4 regions of the Streptomyces sp. NPDC050211 genome follow, and region 1 is predicted to be linked to each of the others. Evidence: riboswitches for the same ligand, from Rfam matches in the RefSeq annotation. Region 1 holds a riboswitch; each other region holds the start of a gene.

Region 1 (4,622 bases):
TCGTCCACGACGTCGATGTCGAGGATCCGCTCCTCGTACGAGTCGTCGGGCGGCGGGGTCTTCGTGCTGCGGCGGGCCATCGCTGCCTGGCTCCTCTGTCTACTGGTCGCTCGCCCACGGGCGCGCTCTTGCTGAAGCGTTGAATGAGTCTGACGCGGACCATTGTGGACCGCGGCACTGACAACGCGGACCAGGACCCGGCGTCGGCCGTCCCGCCCGGCGTTCACAGGTGCCGCCCGCCTCAGGCGGGACAACACGTCCGCAGGCTACGCGATCTCGCTCTGGGCGTACGTCGGGCGGGAACTTCGCCGACCCTCCGCACGCTTGCATACAGTGGCAGGACCGGCGGGATTTCCGCAGTTACGACGAGTGTTTCCGCGATCGAAGGGACGTACATGCCCATGGGTCACACGGCCACAGACCAGGCAGGCACCGGGGGCCTGACAGCGACCGAGCACCGCCTGGCCAACGGCCTGCGCGTGGTGCTCTCCGAGGACCACCTGACCCCGGTTGCGGCGGTGTGCCTCTGGTACGACGTCGGCTCGCGCCACGAAGTCAAGGGCCGTACCGGCCTGGCTCACCTTTTCGAGCATCTGATGTTCCAGGGCTCGGGCCAGGTGAAGGGCAACGGCCACTTCGAGAAGGTGCAGGGCGCCGGCGGCTCGCTGAACGGCACCACCAGCTTCGAGCGCACCAACTACTTCGAGACCATGCCCACCCACCAGCTGGAGCTCGCCCTCTGGCTGGAGGCCGACCGCATGGGCTCCCTGCTCGCCGCCCTCGACGACGAGTCCATGGAGAACCAGCGCGACGTCGTGAAGAACGAGCGCCGGCAGCGCTACGACAACGTCCCCTATGGCACGGCTTTCGAGAAGCTGACCGCCCTCGCCTACCCGGAGGGCCACCCGTACCACCACACCCCGATCGGCTCGATGGCCGACCTGGACGCGGCGACCCTGGAGGACGCGCGCGCGTTCTTCCGGACGTACTACGCGCCCAACAACGCGGTGCTCTCCGTGGTCGGCGACATCGACCCCGAGCAGACGCTCGCCTGGATCGAGAAGTACTTCGGCTCCATCCCCGCGCACGACGGCAAGCCCGCCCCGCGCGACGGCCAACTGCCGGAGATCATCGGCGAGCAGCTGCGCGAGATCGTCGAGGAAGAGGTCCCCGCGCGCGCGTTGATGGCCGCCTACCGGCTGCCGCACGACGGCACGCGCGCGTGCGACGCGGCCGACCTGGCGCTCACCGTCCTCGGCGGCGGTGAGTCCTCCCGCCTCTACAACCGGCTCGTACGACGCGACCGTACGGCCGTCGCCGCCGGGTTCGGCCTGCTGCGGCTGGCCGGCGCCCCCTCCCTGGGGTGGCTGGACGTGAAGACGTCCGGTGACGTCGAGGTGCCCGTCATCGAGACCGCCATCGACGAGGAGCTCGCCCGGTTCGCCGCGGAGGGCCCCACGGCCGAGGAGATGGAGCGCGCCCAGGCCCAGTTGGAGCGCGAGTGGCTGGACCGGCTCGGCACGGTCGCGGGCCGCGCCGACGAACTGTGCCGGTACGCCGTCCTGTTCGGCGACCCGCAGCTCGCCCTCACCGCCGTCGGGCGGGTGCTCGAGGTGACCGCCGAGGAGGTCCAGGAGGTCGCCAAGGCACGCCTGCGGCCCGACAACCGCGCGGTGCTCGTCTACGAGCCGACCGTCCCCACGGAGACCGTCGAGGAACCCACCGAAGACCTGGAGTCCGCGGCGACCGTGGAAGCCACCGACGACAACGAGGAGGCGGCCAAGTGACCGAGCTCGCCACTATGGAATTCCACCCCGAGCCCCGGGCCGGCGAGGCCAGGCCGTGGGCGTTCCCGGCCCCCGCGCGCGGGATCCTCGACAACGGCGTCACGGTCCTGCGCTGCCACCGCCCCGGCCAGCAGGTCGTCGCCGTGGAGGTGCTCCTGGACGCGCCGCTGGAGGCCGAACCGGCGGGCCTCGACGGTGTTGCCACGATCATGGCGCGGGCCTTCTCCGAGGGCACCGACAAGTACTCCGCCGAGGAGTTCGCCGCCGAGCTGGAGCGCTGCGGAGCCACCCTCGACGCGCACGCCGACCACCCCGGCGTCCGGCTCAGCCTGGAGGTCCCGGCCTCGCGGCTGTCCAAGGCGCTCGGCCTGCTCGCCGACGCCCTCAGGGCGCCCGCCTTCGCCGACAGCGAGGTCGAACGGCTCGTCCGCAACCGCCTCGACGAGATCCCGCACGAGCTGGCCAACCCCTCCCGCCGGGCCGCCAAGGAGCTGTCCAAGGAGCTGTTCCCGGCCGACTCGCGCATGTCGCGTCCGCGCCAGGGCACCGAGGAGACGGTCGAGAACATCGACTCCGCGGCCGTACGCGCCTTCTACGAGAAGCACGTACGTCCCGCCACGGCCACCGCCGTGGTCGTCGGCGACCTCACAGGCATCGACCTGGACGTGCTGCTCGGCGAGACGATCGGCGCCTGGACCGGCTCGCCCGCGCAGCCGCGGCCGGTGCCGCCGGTGACCGCCGACGACACCGGCCGCGTCGTCATCGTGGACCGCCCCGGCGCCGTCCAGACGCAGCTGCTCATCGGCCGCGTCGGTGTCGACCGGCACGACCGCGTGTGGCCCGCCCAGGTGCTCGGCACCTACTGCCTCGGCGGCACCCTCACCTCCCGGCTCGACCGCGTCCTGCGCGAGGAGAAGGGCTACACCTACGGAGTGCGGGCGTTCGGGCAGGTCCTCAGGTCCGCCCCGGACGGCTCGGGCGCCGGCATGCTCGCCATCAGCGGCTCCGTCGACACCCCGAACACCGGTCCCGCGCTGCAGGACCTGTGGACGGTGCTGCGGACGCTCGCCGCCGACGGGCTCACCGACGCCGAGCGCGATGTCGCCGTACAGAACCTGGTCGGTGTGGCGCCGCTGAAGTACGAGACCGCCGCGGCCGTGGCCAGCACACTGGCCGACCAGGTGGAGCAGTACCTGCCGGACGACTACCAGGCCACGCTGTACCGGGAGCTCGCCGCGACCGGCACCGTCGAGGCCACCGCGGCTGCCGTACGCGCCTTCCCGGTGGACCGTCTGGTGACGGTGCTCGTGGGCGACGCGGCGCAGATCAAGGAGCCGGTGGAGGCCCTCGGCATCGGTCAAGTCACGGTCGTGTCCGCCGAGTAGAGCCGAGGAGAGGCGAACTCTCGGGCACGCGCGCGTGGAGCCCCGGTGACGGAAGCGTCACCGGGGCTCCCTTATGCCCGAATTACGGGAGAGGTTGCCTGTCTGGCCTGTGGCATGCGCTACAAAAGCCGTGATCCGTTTGGGGATTGACAGATGCCCCGTTTAGCGTCTTCCGGGCTGTCCGTCAGGCACTGCGCCGCACCCGCGGCACCGGGCAGTCATCGCCGAGTCCCCAGATGGCGCGAGCCAGGGGAGCCGGGGACCCACCAACGTAGTCCCTGGGGTGAATCGGATGCCCGCGCGTGCCGCGAGGGGGTCCGTAGGAGACCTTCCTGCTCCGAACCCGTCAGCTAACCCGGTAGGCGAGAAGGAAGGAAAGGACCAGCCACTACATGGCGTTCACCCGCGCCACCGGGAAGCACCGCCGTCCCAGCCGCATCCAGCGCACCACCGCCCGCGCGGCGGGCGTCGCGGCCCTCACCACCACCGGCGTCATCGGCACCCTGGCCGCTCCCGCACTCGCCGCCGAGCCGGCGGCCGAGACGACCGGCCTGATCCCGGTCCTCAGCAGCGCCGCCGCCGACCAGATCGCCGAACAGGCCGCCGCCCAGCAGCAGGCCGCCGAAGAAGCCGCCGCCGCCAAGAAGGCCGCCGAAGCCAAGAAGAAGGCCGCCGAGGCGAAGAAGAAGGCCGCGGCGGAGCGGGCGCAGCAGGCCCGCGAGGCCAAGGAGCGCGCCGCCCGCGAGGCCGAGCGCAAGCGCCTCAACAGCTACGTCCTGCCGATCACCGGCTCGTACGTCTCCACCGGCTACGGCGCCGGCGGCTCCGTGTGGTCCTCCGGCAGCCACACCGGCGTCGACTTCCACGCCGCCAGCGGCACCTCCGTCCACGCGGTCGGCAGCGGCACCGTCGTCGAGGCGGGCTGGGAGGGCTCGTACGGCAACCAGGTCGTGATCAAGATGAACGACGGCACGTACACCCAGTACGGCCATCTGTCGTCCATCGGCGTCTCGGTGGGCCAGAGCGTCACCCCGGGCCAGCAGATAGGCCTCTCCGGCGCGACCGGCAACGTCACCGGGGCGCATCTGCACTTCGAGGCCCGTACGACCGCGGAGTACGGCTCCGACATCGACCCCGTCGCCTACCTGCGCTCGCACGGCGTGAACCTCTGACGACAGACCTCTGAGCGACCCTGGGCCCCGGCTCCCCGAGCCGGGGCTTTCGGCCTTTCATACCCCCGGCTGTCCAAAAAATATCCATGGATTCCGACCCGCCATCGGAAATTCCGGCTCATTGCCATAGAGTCACTGAACACGCGTCAATCGTCGACGTTTCACGGGGATTAAAGCGGAGGTCGGTCATGCGTATTCCGGCGCACTCGGTATGCACGGCGATCCGGGACGACATCGTCGCCGGTGTCTACGAGCGTGGCAGCCGACTCACCGAAGAA
Region 2 (4,622 bases), on a different contig from region 1:
ATGTGCGCGGCGCCGCGCAGTTGCTCGATCTCGCGCAGCTGCTGGCGTACGCGGTCGACGGACGCGGCCTGACGGCTGCCCGCACGTTCGGCGAACTCGGCGCCCTGGAGGTATCCGTCCGGGTCGGCGGAGAGCGCGAGCCGGAGCGCGGGGTCGAGGCCGCCGTCGCGGTACTGCGCCGCCGCCATCGAACCCAGCGCGGCCCGCTCGGAGTTGAGGCCGTCCGTCTTGCGCGCCGCCTCGTCCCGCAGGTCCCGCAGGCGCTGCTCGGCCGCCTCCGCCTTCTCCTTGGCGCCGTTGTACTTCTCGGTGGCGACCTCCGCCTCCTGGTACAGCTTGTCCACCTTCGCCTTGACCTGGTCGGGCGTCAGCTCCGGCTCCGCATGCCCGGTCCCGTCCAGACCGGTCGCGGTCGCGGCGCCCGCGAGGGCGATCGTGGCGGCCGTACGGACCGAGGTGCCGCCGGTCGAACGCTGTCGGGGCTTGCGGTGCGCTGCCACGGGGACCTGCACGTCCTTTCGTCCGACCGCCGGTGCCGTGGGGGCTCCGGCGGCTCTGCGTCCGGCGGCGACCCGCACAGGGGGAGCGGACCGCCGCCGGACCTTCTCGGCGGGGTGATCGACTGCCGCCCCTGGCCCGGGCGGCGGTGGGGAGCCGGTCACCTGGGGGAGGACGCTAAACCCGGGTGTGTCGGACGGGTAACGCATTGCGCGGAACTGACGCGAGCGGACCGCGCGGTGACCGTAAGTGATCGTGATCCCGTTCCGGGGCCGTCGACTTCACGCAGTGTGGTGACCGAAGTGAGGAATCCGGGACCCCTGGGGGTTACGGGCTGCTATGGGCCGCATATATGCAACCCCCTGCGTAGGGCAGGCCGGTGTCATGTGCCCCGACCGCCTCTGATTAGGCTCCGGCCTCATGGACGTACTCATCCATCTCTTCGTCGGCCTGCACATCATCGGCATCGCCGCCCTGCTCGGCGGCTTCTTCACCCAGATGAAGGCGATGGGCCAGGGCACCGCCCGCTTCGTCCCCGCGATGCTGCACGGCGCGCTGACGATGCTGGTCACCGGCATGATCCTGGTCGGCCTCAACCAGGCCGACGACCAGTCCGTCAACAACATCAAGATCGGTGTGAAGCTGGCGCTGCTGGTCGTGATCCTCGGGCTCGTCTATGTGAAGCGCGACGACGAGAAGGTGGAGAAGCCGCTGTTCGGCCTGGTCGGACTGCTGACCACGGCGAACGTCTTCATCGCGGTGCTGTGGACCTGACGTCCTGCGGTGCGGCGGCGGAGGTGACGGCGGCCCGCGCGGCAGCGATCGCCCCGGCCGCGACCGCGAGCCAAGCGGCCACCGCGATCCACAGCAGCACCTCACCCAGCGCCTCCAGCCACGGCACATCGAGGGCGGAGGACACCGAGAGGGTCCCCGCCGCCGTCAGCCCCAGCGGGAAGACGGTCGCCCAGCGCCGCACGTCGTAGCGCGGCCGGGGGCGGGCGAACTCGGCGACGAGCAGGACGGCGTACCAGGCCAGGGCGAGCACGAGCACCACGGCGGTCATGAAGCGCAGGACGCCGTCGTTGTCGTCGTTCCAGAGGTACAGGCTCGCGCTGTCGGCGGCGACGATTTTCGACCCGGCGAGCGCGGAGACGGCGAGCGCGCCGCCCGCGACCCAGTGATCACCGGCGCCTTCGGCCACCTGCCGCAGATCGAAGCAGGCCAGCGCAACGCAGTACAGCACAAGCCCCAGCCAGAACAGCACCATCGCCGCCCGCGCGAGCCAGGCCGCCCCCTCGGCGGCGGCCAGGGTGGCGCCGAGCACCGCGAGTCCCTGTGTGGCCACACAGCCGAGGAACACCGTGCCCGGCATACGCCGCCGCCAGTGCCGTACGGCGGCGAAGAGCGGCACGGGCCACAGCACGGCGGCCAGTGCGAGCAGCGCCTCGGCGAGCGGCTGCCAGTCGAGGGCGGAGAAACGGGTGCCGAGGACCGTCGTCGCCGCCACGGCGGTGAGCGCGCCCGGCGCCGCCGTCTCCGCGGCCCACCTCTCCCGCCGCCGCGGCAGCCGTACGACGAAGTCCGCGGCCAGTCCCAGCCACGCCGCGCAGGCCGCCGCGAGGGCGATACGGGACAGGACCTCGTACCCCGTCAGATGCAGACCGACCGACACGATGCCGGTCGCCATAACGGTGGCACCGGCCGTCGGCGAGCGCTGTGCCCACCAGGCGCGGAGGGGAGAGAGGCTGGGCATGGGCCCGATGGTAGGGAGCGGCACGCGCCTTGAGAGCGGGGCACGCGCGCGTGCCTACGGAAAACCGCCTGTGCCGCGTCCCCGTCCCGTCAGGCGGGCCGTACCACGCTGTGGATCGACGACTCACCGTCGTAGAAGATCGACTCCTCGCGCACATACGCCCCCGGCTTCGGCGCGTGGATCATCATCCCGTTGCCGATGTAGATGCCGACGTGGCTGATGTCGTCGTAGAAGAAGACCAGGTCGCCCGGCTGGGCGGCGGAGAGGGAGACCGTCGTGCCGGCGTTCACCTGGTCCCAGGTGGTGCGCGGGAGGGAGATGCCGGCGGCGTTCCAGGCGGCCTGGGTGAGGCCCGAGCAGTCGTAGGAGTCGGGGCCGGTCGCGCCCCAGACGTACGGCTTGCCGATCGTGGAGCGGGCGAAGGCGAGGACCTTCTCGGCCTTGGTGGCGTACGAGGAGTCGGCCACGGAGGTGTCGGAGGACTCCGACGTGCCGGTGCCGCTCTCCTGCTGCTGCGCCGTCTCCTGGGCCGCCGCCTCCGCCGCCTGCTGCCTGGCGAGTTCCGCGGCCTTGCGCTCGGCCTCCTGCTGCTTCTGCCGCTCGATCTCCGCGAGCCGCGCCTTCTCCTCGGCGGTCAGCTTCGACAGCAGCTCGCGCGCGTCGGCCAGCTTCTGCTGGACGGTCGTCTTGGCGGACTTCAGGTCGCCCTGCGACTCGGTGAGCGTCTCGAGGCTCGCGGTGGCCTCCCGGCGCTTCTCCATCGTCGCGGACTGCTGCGTGACGAAGTCGTCGACCGCCTCCTTCTGACGGCCGGTCATCCGGTCCATCAGCTGGGTCTGGTCGAAGTAGTCCTGCGGGGTGTCCGCGAGCAGGAAGGTTGCCGTGTCGGGGGCGGAGGCGCCGGTGCGGTACTGGGCCGAGGCGAAGGAACCCAGTTCCTCGCGCGCCTCGTTGAGCTTCTGCGTGCGCTGCGCGACGTCGTCGAGGAGGGTGTCGACGCGCTTGCGCTGCTTGGTGGTCTTCTCTTTCGCCGAGTTGTACTTCTCGGTCGCCGACTCGGCCTGGCGGTAGAGATCGCCGACCTTCTTCTCGACCTCTTCGAGACTCGGCTTGTCGTCGGCCGCGGGGGCGGCGTTGGCCGACTGGGACAGCAGGGCCACGGAGGTGAGGGCCGCCGTGGCGAGGGCGGGGGTCCGTATGCCTGCGACGCGCGAACCCGAAGGACGCGACTTGCGGTGCGACGCCAAGGGAGGCGACTCCTTCCATCGTCCGCCTACCGAGTTAGCTGTCGGGTTCGGGCGGGTGGTTCGGAAGGGTTGCCCTACGACCGCTTCCCGAAGGGAAGTCCGGCCGATTCACCCCAAGTTCGGTGGGTCCCCGGCTCCGGACTGCCCCGTGGGCGTGCCGGACTCGGCGGAGGCCGTACGGCCCGGCGACGTTCGCCGGTAGGGGTCGTGCGGCCTGGAGGAACGCTAGCCAACTCGTGTGGCCTCTGTGAAGGTTGATGGGCGATATGCCCGATACATTTTCGTGACCTTAGCGCAGGACGTCGCTCGCTGTGGTCAATACGGAAGGGTCTGCGGTGAGTTGCTCGTATTTTGTCCGGAGTGACGTCGTCCGCCCGCTTCGGGGCGGTAGCTTCCAGCCAGCCACGGTCGGGAGCCGTGGCGGCTGGGAGGGAGTACGGCCATGAGGAAACGCACCGCACTCGTCATCGCCACAGGAGTCGCACTCACCGTCACCGCGGGCATCGCACCCGCGAGCGCGGGCGCCGGTCAGGACGGCCGCACCGGCGGTAAACCCGTCGTCCGCGCGATCGCGAAGGGCCTCGACAATCCACGCCAGTTGTCGTACGACCACGGGCGCCTGTACGTCGCCGAGGCCGGCCGGGGCGGCAAGAAGTGCATCGGGGAGGGGCCGGAAGGCGAGACCTGCATCGGCCTCACGTCGGCCGTCACCAAGATCTACTGGAACGGGGGCGCGTGGAAGCACCACAGGGTGGTGCAGGGCCTGCCCTCGGCCGCCGCCCCGGACGGCGGCTTCGCGACCGGCGTCGACGGCGTCTCCGCGCGGCACGGCAAGATCTGGGGCGTCGAGACCTTCGCCCCGCCGGAGGCCGGAGTGCCCACGACGCCGCCCTGGGACAAGCTCGGCAAGCTGCTGAAGATCAGCCACGGCAAGGCGAAGATCGCCGCGGACATCGCGGCCGTGGAGCTGAAGCACAACCCGCACAAGGCATCCGTGGAGTCCAACCCGTACGCCGTCCTCGCGCTCCCCGACGGCCGCAAGATCGTCGCGGACGCCGCGGGCAACGACCTGATCGAGGTCTCGCCGTCCGGCCGGGCCCGCCCCTTCACCGTCTTCCCGGACC
Region 3 (4,622 bases), on a different contig from region 1:
CGGTTCTCGGCGTCCCGCGAAGCCGAGGTGGCCACGAACCGCAGCCGCTCCGCCCCGTGCTCCTTGATGACCGCCGCGTACTCCCGGCACGCCGCGAACGTCCGCTCCAACGCCTCAGGCGCGAGCCGCCCGGTCCGGTCCACGCCTTGCCCGAGCCGCACGATCGTCATACGTCGGTCCAGATCGACGAGTTGACCGCTCTGAGGGTCCACGTCGGCGACGAGCAGCCGGATGGAGTTGGTACCGCAGTCGATGGCGGCGACGCGGCGGGTCACTGCTCGTCCTCCTTCGGCGCCGTCACACACGCCCCCTTGCGCCACCACTCCGGCAGCATCTCGATGGCCTCGTCGCCGAGCGGATTGACGCCGGGCCCCGCGGCCAGCGAGTGCGCGACCAGCACATGCAGACACTTCACCCGGTCCGGCATACCGCCCGCGCTCGGAAAGCCCTTGAGCTCATCGATCTCGTCCCGGCGCCGGATGTAGTCCTCGTGCGCGGAGCGATACGCGGCGGCCAGCTCCGGGTCGGTCTCCAGACGCGCCGTCATCTCCTTCATGACGCCGTTCGCCTCGAGCGTGCCGATCGCCGACGCGGCCTTGGGGCACGTCAGGTAGTACAGCGTCGGGAAGGGCGTCCCGTCGGGCAGTCGCGGCGCCGTCTCCACGACGTCCGGCTGCCCGCACGGGCACCGGTGCGCGATGGCACGCAGCCCGCGCGGCGGACGCCCGAGCTGCTGCTTGAAGGCCTCGACGTCCGCGTCGGTGGGCTCGGTGCGCGGAGTGGACGGCGGGGGCGTTTGCATCCTCGTACGACATTCTCTCTGTCAGTTCACTGGGCGGAGGCGTCGGACTTGTCGACCCCGTCCCAGACGTTCAGGTACCAGGGGCGGTCCGCCGCCCCGGTGTCGGCGCGCGACTGCTTCGCCGCGTGCGGGTCGACCACGATGAACCCGGTCTCCCCCGGCATCACATAGTGCAGCCGCCGCCGGATCTGCTGCTGGGCGTACGCGTCGTCCTGCCAGCGCGCCTTGAGGTCCCGCAGCTGCTCGACCCGCTGCTGGGCCTGCTGCTTCTGCTGCTCGAGATCGGCGATCTCGGCGCGCTGGGAGACGTACTGCCTTATCGGATAGGCGAGCGCCACGACCAGCGAGCACAGGACGAGTGCCAGCAGCGCCGCGCGGCCGGTCAGCCGGGAGCGGCGGGCCTGGCGTTTGGTCTGGGACCGGTAGACGCGGGCCGCCGTCTGCTCGCCGAGCAGCCGGATCCTGGTCGCGGTGGAGAATCGGTCCCGGTCCTTGACCGCCATGACCCGCCTCCCCTTCATACGTGCGTACGTCCCCGCACACGGTACGGGACCGAGTACGGGGACGTACGTACGACGCTGCGCTGCGGCCTGTGTCAGTCCTTGAAGCGCGGGAAGGCGCTACGACCGGCGTAAACCGCCGCGTCGTCGAGGATCTCCTCGATGCGCAGCAGCTGGTTGTACTTGGCGACGCGGTCCGAGCGGGCCGGGGCGCCGGTCTTGATCTGACCGCAGTTCACGGCGACGGCGAGGTCGGCGATGGTGACGTCCTCGGTCTCGCCGGAGCGGTGGGACATCATGCACTTGAAGCCGTTGCGCTGGGCCATCTCGACGGCGTCCAGGGTCTCGGTCAGCGAGCCGATCTGGTTGACCTTGACCAGCAGGGCGTTCGCGGAGCCCTCCTCGATGCCGCGGGCCAGGCGCTCCGGGTTGGTGACGAAGAGGTCGTCGCCGACGATCTGGACCTTGTCGCCCAGCTTCTCGGTGATGACGTTCCAGCCGGCCCAGTCGTCCTCGTACAGCGGGTCCTCGATGGAGACGAGCGGGTACGCGGAGACGAGCTCCTCGTAGTACTCCGTCATCTCGGCGGCCGAGCGGGACTTGCCCTCGAACTCGTAGACGCCGTCCTTGTAGAACTCGGACGCGGCGACGTCGAGCGCGAGCGCGATCTGCTCGCCGGGGACGTAACCGGCCTGCTTGATGGCCTCGATGATGAGGTCGAGGGCGGCGCGGTTGGACTCCAGGTTCGGGGCGAAGCCGCCCTCGTCGCCGAGGCCGGTGGACAGGCCCTTGGTCTTCAGCACCTTCTTGAGGGTGTGGTAGACCTCGGCGCCCCAGCGCAGGGCCTCGGAGAAGGTCTCCGCGCCGATGGGGGCGATCATGAACTCCTGGATGTCCACGTTGGAGTCGGCGTGCGAGCCGCCGTTCAGGATGTTCATCATCGGCACCGGCAGCAGGTGCGCGTTCGGGCCGCCCAGGTAGCGGAAGAGCGGGAGGTCGCTGGCCTCGGAGGCGGCGTGGGCGACGGCGAGGGAGACGCCGAGGATGGCGTTGGCGCCGAGCGAGCCCTTGTTGTCGGTGGCGTCCAGGTCGAACATCGCCTGGTCGATCAGGCGCTGCTCGGTGGCGTCGTAGCCGACCAGCTCCGGGCCGATCTGCTCGATGACGGCGAGGACGGCCTTCTCGACGCCCTTGCCCATGTAGCGGTTGGGGTCGCCGTCACGCAGCTCGATGGCCTCGAAGGCGCCGGTGGACGCACCGGACGGAACGGCGGCACGACCCGTGCTGCCGTCGTCGAGGCCGACCTCGACCTCGACCGTGGGGTTGCCTCGGGAGTCCAGGATTTCCCGGGCTACGACGACGTCGATGGACGGCACGAGCATCTCCTTCGTGGATGTGACGCGGTTTAGCAGGACCGCAGCGGCTCTGCGAGATGAGCCTAACCGGCTCCGGGCGATCGGCCACCGGGTCACCCACCCGATGGACAGAACCGAGAGCAAATTGTTTCTGAACGGAACAAAAAGTGTGTCAGAAGTGAGCCGGACGCGGGGCAGAAGCGGGGCAGAAAAAAGCCCCGCCCCGGTGCGTACGGGGGAATGACGCACCGGGGACGGGGAGCCCGTGGGGACGGGGGGACCCTCACGAGGCCTTCACCATGAGGACCACGGATGTGAGGGAGCTGTGGTTCAACTGTGTCCTGCCTGCGGAGGCAAGATCACTTGAGGTGCAGCTGCTGACCCGGGTAGATGAGGTCGGCGTCCGAGACGATGTCCTTGTTGAGCTCGAACACCTTCGCCCAGCCGCCCTTGACGTCGTGCTCCTCGGCGATGGTGCTGAGGGTGTCGCCCTTGACGACCTTGTACTCGCCGTCGCCCTTCTTGACCTTCTTGCCGGTCGGGGTGGTGACGGTCTTCTTGGTGCTCTGCTCGGGCGCGGGGCGCTCGGCGGAGCGGGAGGCCGACTGCTCCTCGCTGGAGCGCGTGGTGCTCTCGCTGCTCTGGTTCGACGAGGAACCGTTGTACGAGGCGCTCGACAGGCCGGTGCCGCAGTTCGGCCAGGCACCCTTGCCCTGGCCCGCGAGGACCTTCTCGGCTATCTCGATCTGCTGGGCCTTGGAGGCCTGGTTGGCGGTGGCGGCGTACTGCGTGCCGCCGTACGCGGCCCAGGTGGAGGCGGAGAACTGCAGACCGCCGTAGTAGCCGTTGCCGGTGCTGATGGACCAGTTGCCGCCGGACTCGCACTGGGCGACGGCGTCCCACTCGGAGGCGGTGGCGGCGGAGGCGTTGCCGGCCGCCATCAGCGGGGCGGCGACGGCGGCACCGGTGACACCGGCGATGGCGATGGCCCGAGTGGCCTTGGACGGACGGCGGTGCTTGCCCTTGCCGGAAAACAGCATGGTTGATCCCCTCACCGACGCCTGCGAGGTGAGCTGTCGGGTTCGGGCCGGTTGAGTTGCCCGGCCATGTCTCGTACGAGGCTCTGGTCTCGTACGGGGCACGGCTTCACCCCAAGCCGCTCGGTCAACTGACGGGCGCGGCACTTACCTTGGGTCCCCCGCTCCTGCCTACGGCGCTGTTAAGCGACGACTGTTCCCGTGCGGCCACTGGCAGGATTCGGCGTTGTGGCAGCCGGGGCTCGTGTTGGCGAGCGGTGATGACCGTAGACACGCGATCCGCGGAATTTCAAAGACGATCAGGGCTTCTGAGACTCATCCCACACTTTCACCGAACCGGACATTCAGCGCTAAACAGGGAGTCAACTACCGCTGGTTTTCGCCCGTTTCGACACCGACTTCGAGGGTCTGACCGGGGATGATGAGGTCCGGGTCGGTACCGATGGTTCCCTGGTTCTCGGTGTAGAGCGCACGCCATCCGCCGCTCACCTCAAGGGAGTCGGCGATCGTCGTGAGAGTGTCCCCGGCGCGGACGCTGTAGGAGGCGTGACGGCCGGCGGTGTCGGCGCGCACCTCACTCTCGGCCTCGTCCGCGCTGACGCCCCGATGTTTGCCGGTTCCGGTGCCGGTGTCCGTAAGGTACGAAGAGCCGCCACTCTGGCCTGACTTGTCCGTATCGTCATCCTCGGCGGAACCCGTGGAGGCACTCGGGCTGGATTCGACGAATGTGTCCGACTTGGCCGGGTTGTCCGTCGTATCCGACGGCTCGTCAGACGGAGACGGGGAGGACGGCGAAGGAGAGGACGAGGAAGGGGAAGCCGAGGGGGACGACTCCGAAGACTCCGAAGACGAGGACGACTCAGGCGAGTCGGACAAACCGGGTGAGTCAGATGAGTCGGAGGAAGCGTCGGGCGACGTGGACGGTTCG
Region 4 (4,622 bases), on a different contig from region 1:
CGCCGTCCGTCCGCTGCCGGACTACCGGCCCTTCGAGGCCCCGCTCGACGGACGCGAGGAGTACCCCGTCGAGGGCGGCCCCCGCTTCGCCCGGCCCGCCCTCTCCGTACGCACCGAGGAGCGGCGCGGCACCGAGTGGCGCTTCGAGGCGTACGAGTCCGAGGGCGACGCGCTGCGACTGCGATTCCGCGACGGCGGCCTGGCCGTCACGCTGCACTACCGGATGCGCGACGACGTGGTGGAGCGCTGGGTGACCCTCGACAACGAAGGGCCGGAGGTCGAGCTGCTGCGGGCCGACTCCGCGGCCTGGACCCTGCCCGACCGCGACAGCTGGCGGCTCTCCCAGCTGCACGGCCGCTGGGCCGCGGAGTCCCGCCTCGTGCGCTCCGACCTCACCTACGGTGAGAAGGTCATCGGCAGCCGCCGCGGACATACCGGACATCAGCACCTGCCCTGGGTCGCGCTGGACACCGACGCGACCGAGGAGCGCGGCGAGGTCTACGGCTGCGCGCTCGGCTGGTCCGGGTCCTGGCGGATCGCTGTGGCCCAACTCGCCGACGCGCGCGTGCAGATCACCGGCGGCGCCGGCTACGACGACTCGGGCCTGCTGCGGCTGGCGGCGGGCGAGTCGTTCACGACGCCCGTCTTCGCCGGTCTGTGGAGCGACGGCGGCTACGGCGGGGCGAGCCGCGCCTGGCACGCGTACCAGCGGACGTATGTCATTCCGGACGCGGGCGAGGACCGGCCGGTGCTCTTCAACTCCTGGGAGGCCACCGAGTTCGAGATCTCCGAGGAGCAGCAGCGGGCGCTGGCGCGGCGGGCCGCGGACATGGGCGTGGAGCTGTTCGTGGTCGACGACGGCTGGTTCGGGGCACGGACCAGCGACCGGGCCGGGCTCGGCGACTGGACACCCAACCCCGACCGCTTCCCCGGCGGGCTCAAGCCGCTGGCGGACCACGTGCACGGTCTCGGTATGCAATTCGGCATCTGGGTCGAGCCCGAAATGGTCAATCCGGACAGCGACCTGTATCGCGCCCACCCTGAATGGGTGCAGCACCAAACCGGGCGCAAGCGGACGGAATTCCGCAATCAGCTCGTACTGAACCTCGCCCGCGGGGACGTTCAGGAATACCTCAGGGAGCAGCTCGACACGCTCCTCTCCAGTGCCCCGATCGACTATGTGAAGTGGGACTTCAATCGCTGCTTCACCGACGCGGGCTGGCCGGGAGAGGCGTATCCGCAGCGGTTGTGGGTGGACCATGTGCGTGCGCTGTACGGGCTGTTGGACCGGCTGCGGGACGCGCACCCCGGCGTCGCCTTCGAGTCCTGCTCGGGCGGCGGCGGCCGGATCGACCTCGGCGTGCTGGGCCGTACCGACCAGGTGTGGACCTCGGACAACACCGACCCGCTCGACCGGCTCGCCATCCAGCACGGCTTCAGCCAGGTCCACCCCGCGCGCGTGATGGCGGCCTGGGTCACCGACAGCCCGAACGCCATGCTCAACGGCCGGGTCAGCTCGCTGCGCTTCCGCTTCGTGAGCGCCATGGCCGGGGTGCTCGGGGTCGGCGGTGACCTCACCGAGTGGACGGACGACGAGCTGGCCGAGGCTCGGAACTGGGTGGGTCTGTACAAGGAGATCCGGCCCCTCGTGCAGCGCGGCGACCTCTACCGGCTGCGGCCCCCGCAGGGCGGGCTGAGTGCGGTGCAGTACGTGCTCGGCGACGAGACCGTCGTCCTCGCCTGGCTCGAGGCGCAGCGTTACGGCGAGCCCGTTCCGGCGCTGCGACTGCGCGGCCTCGACCCGACAGGGTCGTATGAATGCCGCGAAACGGGCGAAGTTCACCGGGGTGCGGTCTTGCTGCACCACGGGTTGCGCACGGGGCTGCGTGGTGACCTCGATGCGGCAGTTCTCCGCCTGCGTCGCATCTGAGTGATCTGTCCGAATTAGGATCTTCATTCCAACTCGCTCTGGAATAAAGCGTCCTGTGGTGAAGCTGCGTGAGCAGCGTCATATTCGTGACCGAGCGTTGTCCGTCATGTTCACGTAATTCACGTGGTTTTCCAGGGGATTGAATCCACTGGCCGGGGTGGAATTCACGGAGGGTGACTGGGTTTTCTCACAAGGGATCAAGAGAAACGCACAACCGTGGAACCTCTTGCTTGTCCCTTTGCGTCTTGGTCGCTTACGTTCGCCACCAATCCGGACGGACGCCCAATCCTGCCGCCGCCCGGAGACCGCTCAACTCACCCGTGAACGGCAGGAGCGGGGGACCCACAGGTACAACCGCCTGTTCCGGTCTCCGGAACGGCTAGGGGTTAAGTCGCCACCGCGCGGCCGGACATCTCCAGTCCGCACCCGACAGCTCACCTCGTAGGCGCCGGAGAGGAATTCGTCATGCCCGCGAAGGGTAAGCACCGCCGTCCCAAGAGCCAGCGCTTCACTCGCTCCATCGCCGTCGCCGGAACCGGTGGCGCCGCGCTCGCCCTCCCGCTCCTCGGGGCCACCGGAGCGCATGCCGCTCCCGCCAAGTCGGTTTCGGAAAAGGCCGTTCAGTCGGTTCCGACGACCGAAAAGAAGGCCGCGGAGAAGACCGCCGCCGCGAAGAGCTCGGGTGTACGGACCTATTCGGTGCGGGCCGGTGACTACCTTTCGAAGATCGCCGACGAGCAGAATGTCAGCGGTGGCTGGAAGAAGCTCTATGCGGACAACCGCGAGGCCGTCGGCTCCGACCCGTCGATGATCCACCCCGGCCTGAAGCTCTCGATCGGCAAGAAGGCCACGACCGGTTCTTCCAAGTCGTCGTCCTCTTCGTCGGCTTCGTCTTCATCGTCCTCTTCTTCGCCGAAGTCGTCCGGTTCTTCTGATTCATCTGGTTCATCCGCTTCGGGTTCGTCGAAGTCGTCCTCGAACACGGCGACCACCCAGTCCTCCGACACCACGAGCACGGCCGGCGGCTTCGCCCTCCCCGTGGCCGGTGCCAGCATCGGTACCCCGTACCGCATGTCGGGCAGCATGTGGTCCAGCGGCTACCACACCGGCGTCGACTTCGCCGCCCCGACCGGCACTCCGCTCAAGGCCGTCGGTGCGGGCACGGTCGTCTCCGCGGGCTGGGGCGGCGCGTACGGCAACGAGGTCGTCATCAAGCTGGCCGACGGCCACTACGCGCAGTACGCCCACCTGTCCTCGCTCTCCGTCTCCAGCGGCCAGAGCGTGACCGCGGGCCAGCAGATCGGCCTCTCCGGCTCGACCGGCAACTCGACCGGCCCGCACCTGCACTTCGAGATCCGCACCACCCCGGACTACGGCTCGGACGTCGACCCCGTCGCCTACCTCCGCTCGAAGGGTGTCTCCGTCAGCTGACACCCGGCGCCTGAAGCGTCCCCCACGCCACCGAAGGCCGGACCCCGATCCCCGGGTCCGGCCTTCGGTGCCGGCCGTGCGGGAATCCCGGTCGGGACGTATTCCTGAATTGGCGAACACTTTAGGAGTGGCTTATCTCACCGTCCGTCAACCCCTTCCTACGGTCGCGTAGCTCACATCCGAAGGTGAATCATGGGCCGACGTGGCAGACGATTCGAAGAATGACATCAGATCAGTGATCGGGTCGTACGTGGCGGTGGGGGACAGCTTCACCGAGGGCGTCGGCGACCCCGGCCCCGACGGGGCGTTCGTCGGCTGGGCCGACCGATTCGCGGTACTGCTCGCGGACCGGCGGCCGGAGGGCGACTTCGAGTACACCAACCTTGCCGTGCGCGGCAGACTCCTCGACCAGATCGTGGCCGACCAACTCCCGCGGGCCGTCGAACTCGCCCCGGACCTGGTCTCGTTCTGCGCGGGCGGCAACGACATCCTCCGGCCCGGAACCGACCCCGACGAGGTCGCCGAGCGCTTCGAGCGGGCGATCGTCCGGCTCACCTCGGCCGTCGGCACCGTCATGGTGACGACCGGCTTCGACACCCGGGGCGTCCCGGTGCTGAAGCATCTGCGCGGCAAGATCGCCACCTACAACGGACATGTCCGGGCCATCGCCGACCGGTACGGCTGCCCGGTGCTCGACCTGTGGTCCCTGAAAGCCATTCAGGACCGGCGGGCCTGGGGCGACGACCGGCTCCACCTCTCGGCCGAAGGGCACACGCGCGTGGCGCTGCGCGCCGGCCAGGTCCTCGGCCTGGAAGTCCCGGCAGACCCCGAGCAGCCCTGGCCCCCGCTGCCCCCGCGCGGCACCCTCGAGGTGCGGCGGGACGACGTCCACTGGGCGCGCGAGTATCTGGTGCCGTGGATCGGGCGGCGGTTGCGCGGGGAGTCGTCGGGCGACCATGTGACGGCGAAGGGCACGCTGTCGCCGGACGACATCAAGGAGCGGATCGCGTCCGTGGCTTGAGTCTGTGCGTCAGCGGGGCGGTGAGCCGGACGGCCCGGCTCACCGCCCCGGCGCCGTGAACGCCTCCCGCTCCAGCCCCAGTTCGCGGGCGAGGGCGTCGTCCACCCATTCCTGCGCCCGCGCGCGTGACACCGCTCCGGTGTAGGCGGTCATCTGTACGGCGAGTCCGTCGAGGAGGGCCGTGAGGCGCAGGGCCGCGCCGCTGGGGTCCGGGCAGCGGAACTCGCCCGCGGCCACTCC

The links. Region 1 has a riboswitch for cyclic di-AMP ahead of AB0I98_RS19320 (M23 family metallopeptidase). Riboswitches for the same ligand answer to the same signal wherever they lie in the genome.
Positions count from the first base shown of each region.
Region 2: linked by a shared signal. The riboswitch ahead of AB0I98_RS06310 (NlpC/P60 family protein) and the one ahead of AB0I98_RS19320 (M23 family metallopeptidase) in region 1 are both predicted to bind cyclic di-AMP.
Region 3: linked by a shared signal. The riboswitch ahead of AB0I98_RS22925 (transglycosylase family protein) and the one ahead of AB0I98_RS19320 (M23 family metallopeptidase) in region 1 are both predicted to bind cyclic di-AMP.
Region 4: linked by a shared signal. The riboswitch ahead of AB0I98_RS22630 (LysM peptidoglycan-binding domain-containing M23 family metallopeptidase) and the one ahead of AB0I98_RS19320 (M23 family metallopeptidase) in region 1 are both predicted to bind cyclic di-AMP.

Region 1 is NZ_JBFALC010000017.1:26,298-30,919, reverse strand. Features, by position in the region: gene AB0I98_RS19335 (DNA topoisomerase IV subunit A) at 1-80, opposite strand, end outside; gene AB0I98_RS19330 (pitrilysin family protein) at 402-1,787, shown strand; gene AB0I98_RS19325 (pitrilysin family protein) at 1,784-3,172, shown strand; cyclic di-AMP (ydaO/yuaA leader) riboswitch at 3,385-3,551, shown strand; gene AB0I98_RS19320 (M23 family metallopeptidase) at 3,565-4,344, shown strand; gene AB0I98_RS19315 (GntR family transcriptional regulator) at 4,533-4,622, shown strand, end outside.
Region 2 is NZ_JBFALC010000004.1:140,067-144,688, forward strand. Features, by position in the region: gene AB0I98_RS06295 (NlpC/P60 family protein) at 1-500, opposite strand, end outside; gene AB0I98_RS06300 (hypothetical protein) at 919-1,272, shown strand; gene AB0I98_RS06305 (tellurite resistance/C4-dicarboxylate transporter family protein) at 1,250-2,251, opposite strand; gene AB0I98_RS06310 (NlpC/P60 family protein) at 2,341-3,498, opposite strand; cyclic di-AMP (ydaO/yuaA leader) riboswitch at 3,506-3,677, opposite strand; gene AB0I98_RS06315 (ScyD/ScyE family protein) at 3,941-4,622, shown strand, end outside.
Region 3 is NZ_JBFALC010000023.1:17,395-22,016, reverse strand. Features, by position in the region: gene AB0I98_RS22945 (Ppx/GppA phosphatase family protein) at 1-275, opposite strand, end outside; gene AB0I98_RS22940 (DUF501 domain-containing protein) at 272-802, opposite strand; gene AB0I98_RS22935 (septum formation initiator family protein) at 829-1,305, opposite strand; gene eno (phosphopyruvate hydratase) at 1,398-2,684, opposite strand; gene AB0I98_RS22925 (transglycosylase family protein) at 3,017-3,697, opposite strand; cyclic di-AMP (ydaO/yuaA leader) riboswitch at 3,701-3,883, opposite strand; gene AB0I98_RS22920 (transglycosylase family protein) at 4,061-4,622, opposite strand, start outside.
Region 4 is NZ_JBFALC010000022.1:90,533-95,154, forward strand. Features, by position in the region: gene AB0I98_RS22625 (alpha-galactosidase) at 1-1,930, shown strand, start outside; cyclic di-AMP (ydaO/yuaA leader) riboswitch at 2,227-2,391, shown strand; gene AB0I98_RS22630 (LysM peptidoglycan-binding domain-containing M23 family metallopeptidase) at 2,396-3,361, shown strand; gene AB0I98_RS22635 (SGNH/GDSL hydrolase family protein) at 3,597-4,382, shown strand; gene AB0I98_RS22640 (TetR family transcriptional regulator C-terminal domain-containing protein) at 4,422-4,622, opposite strand, start outside.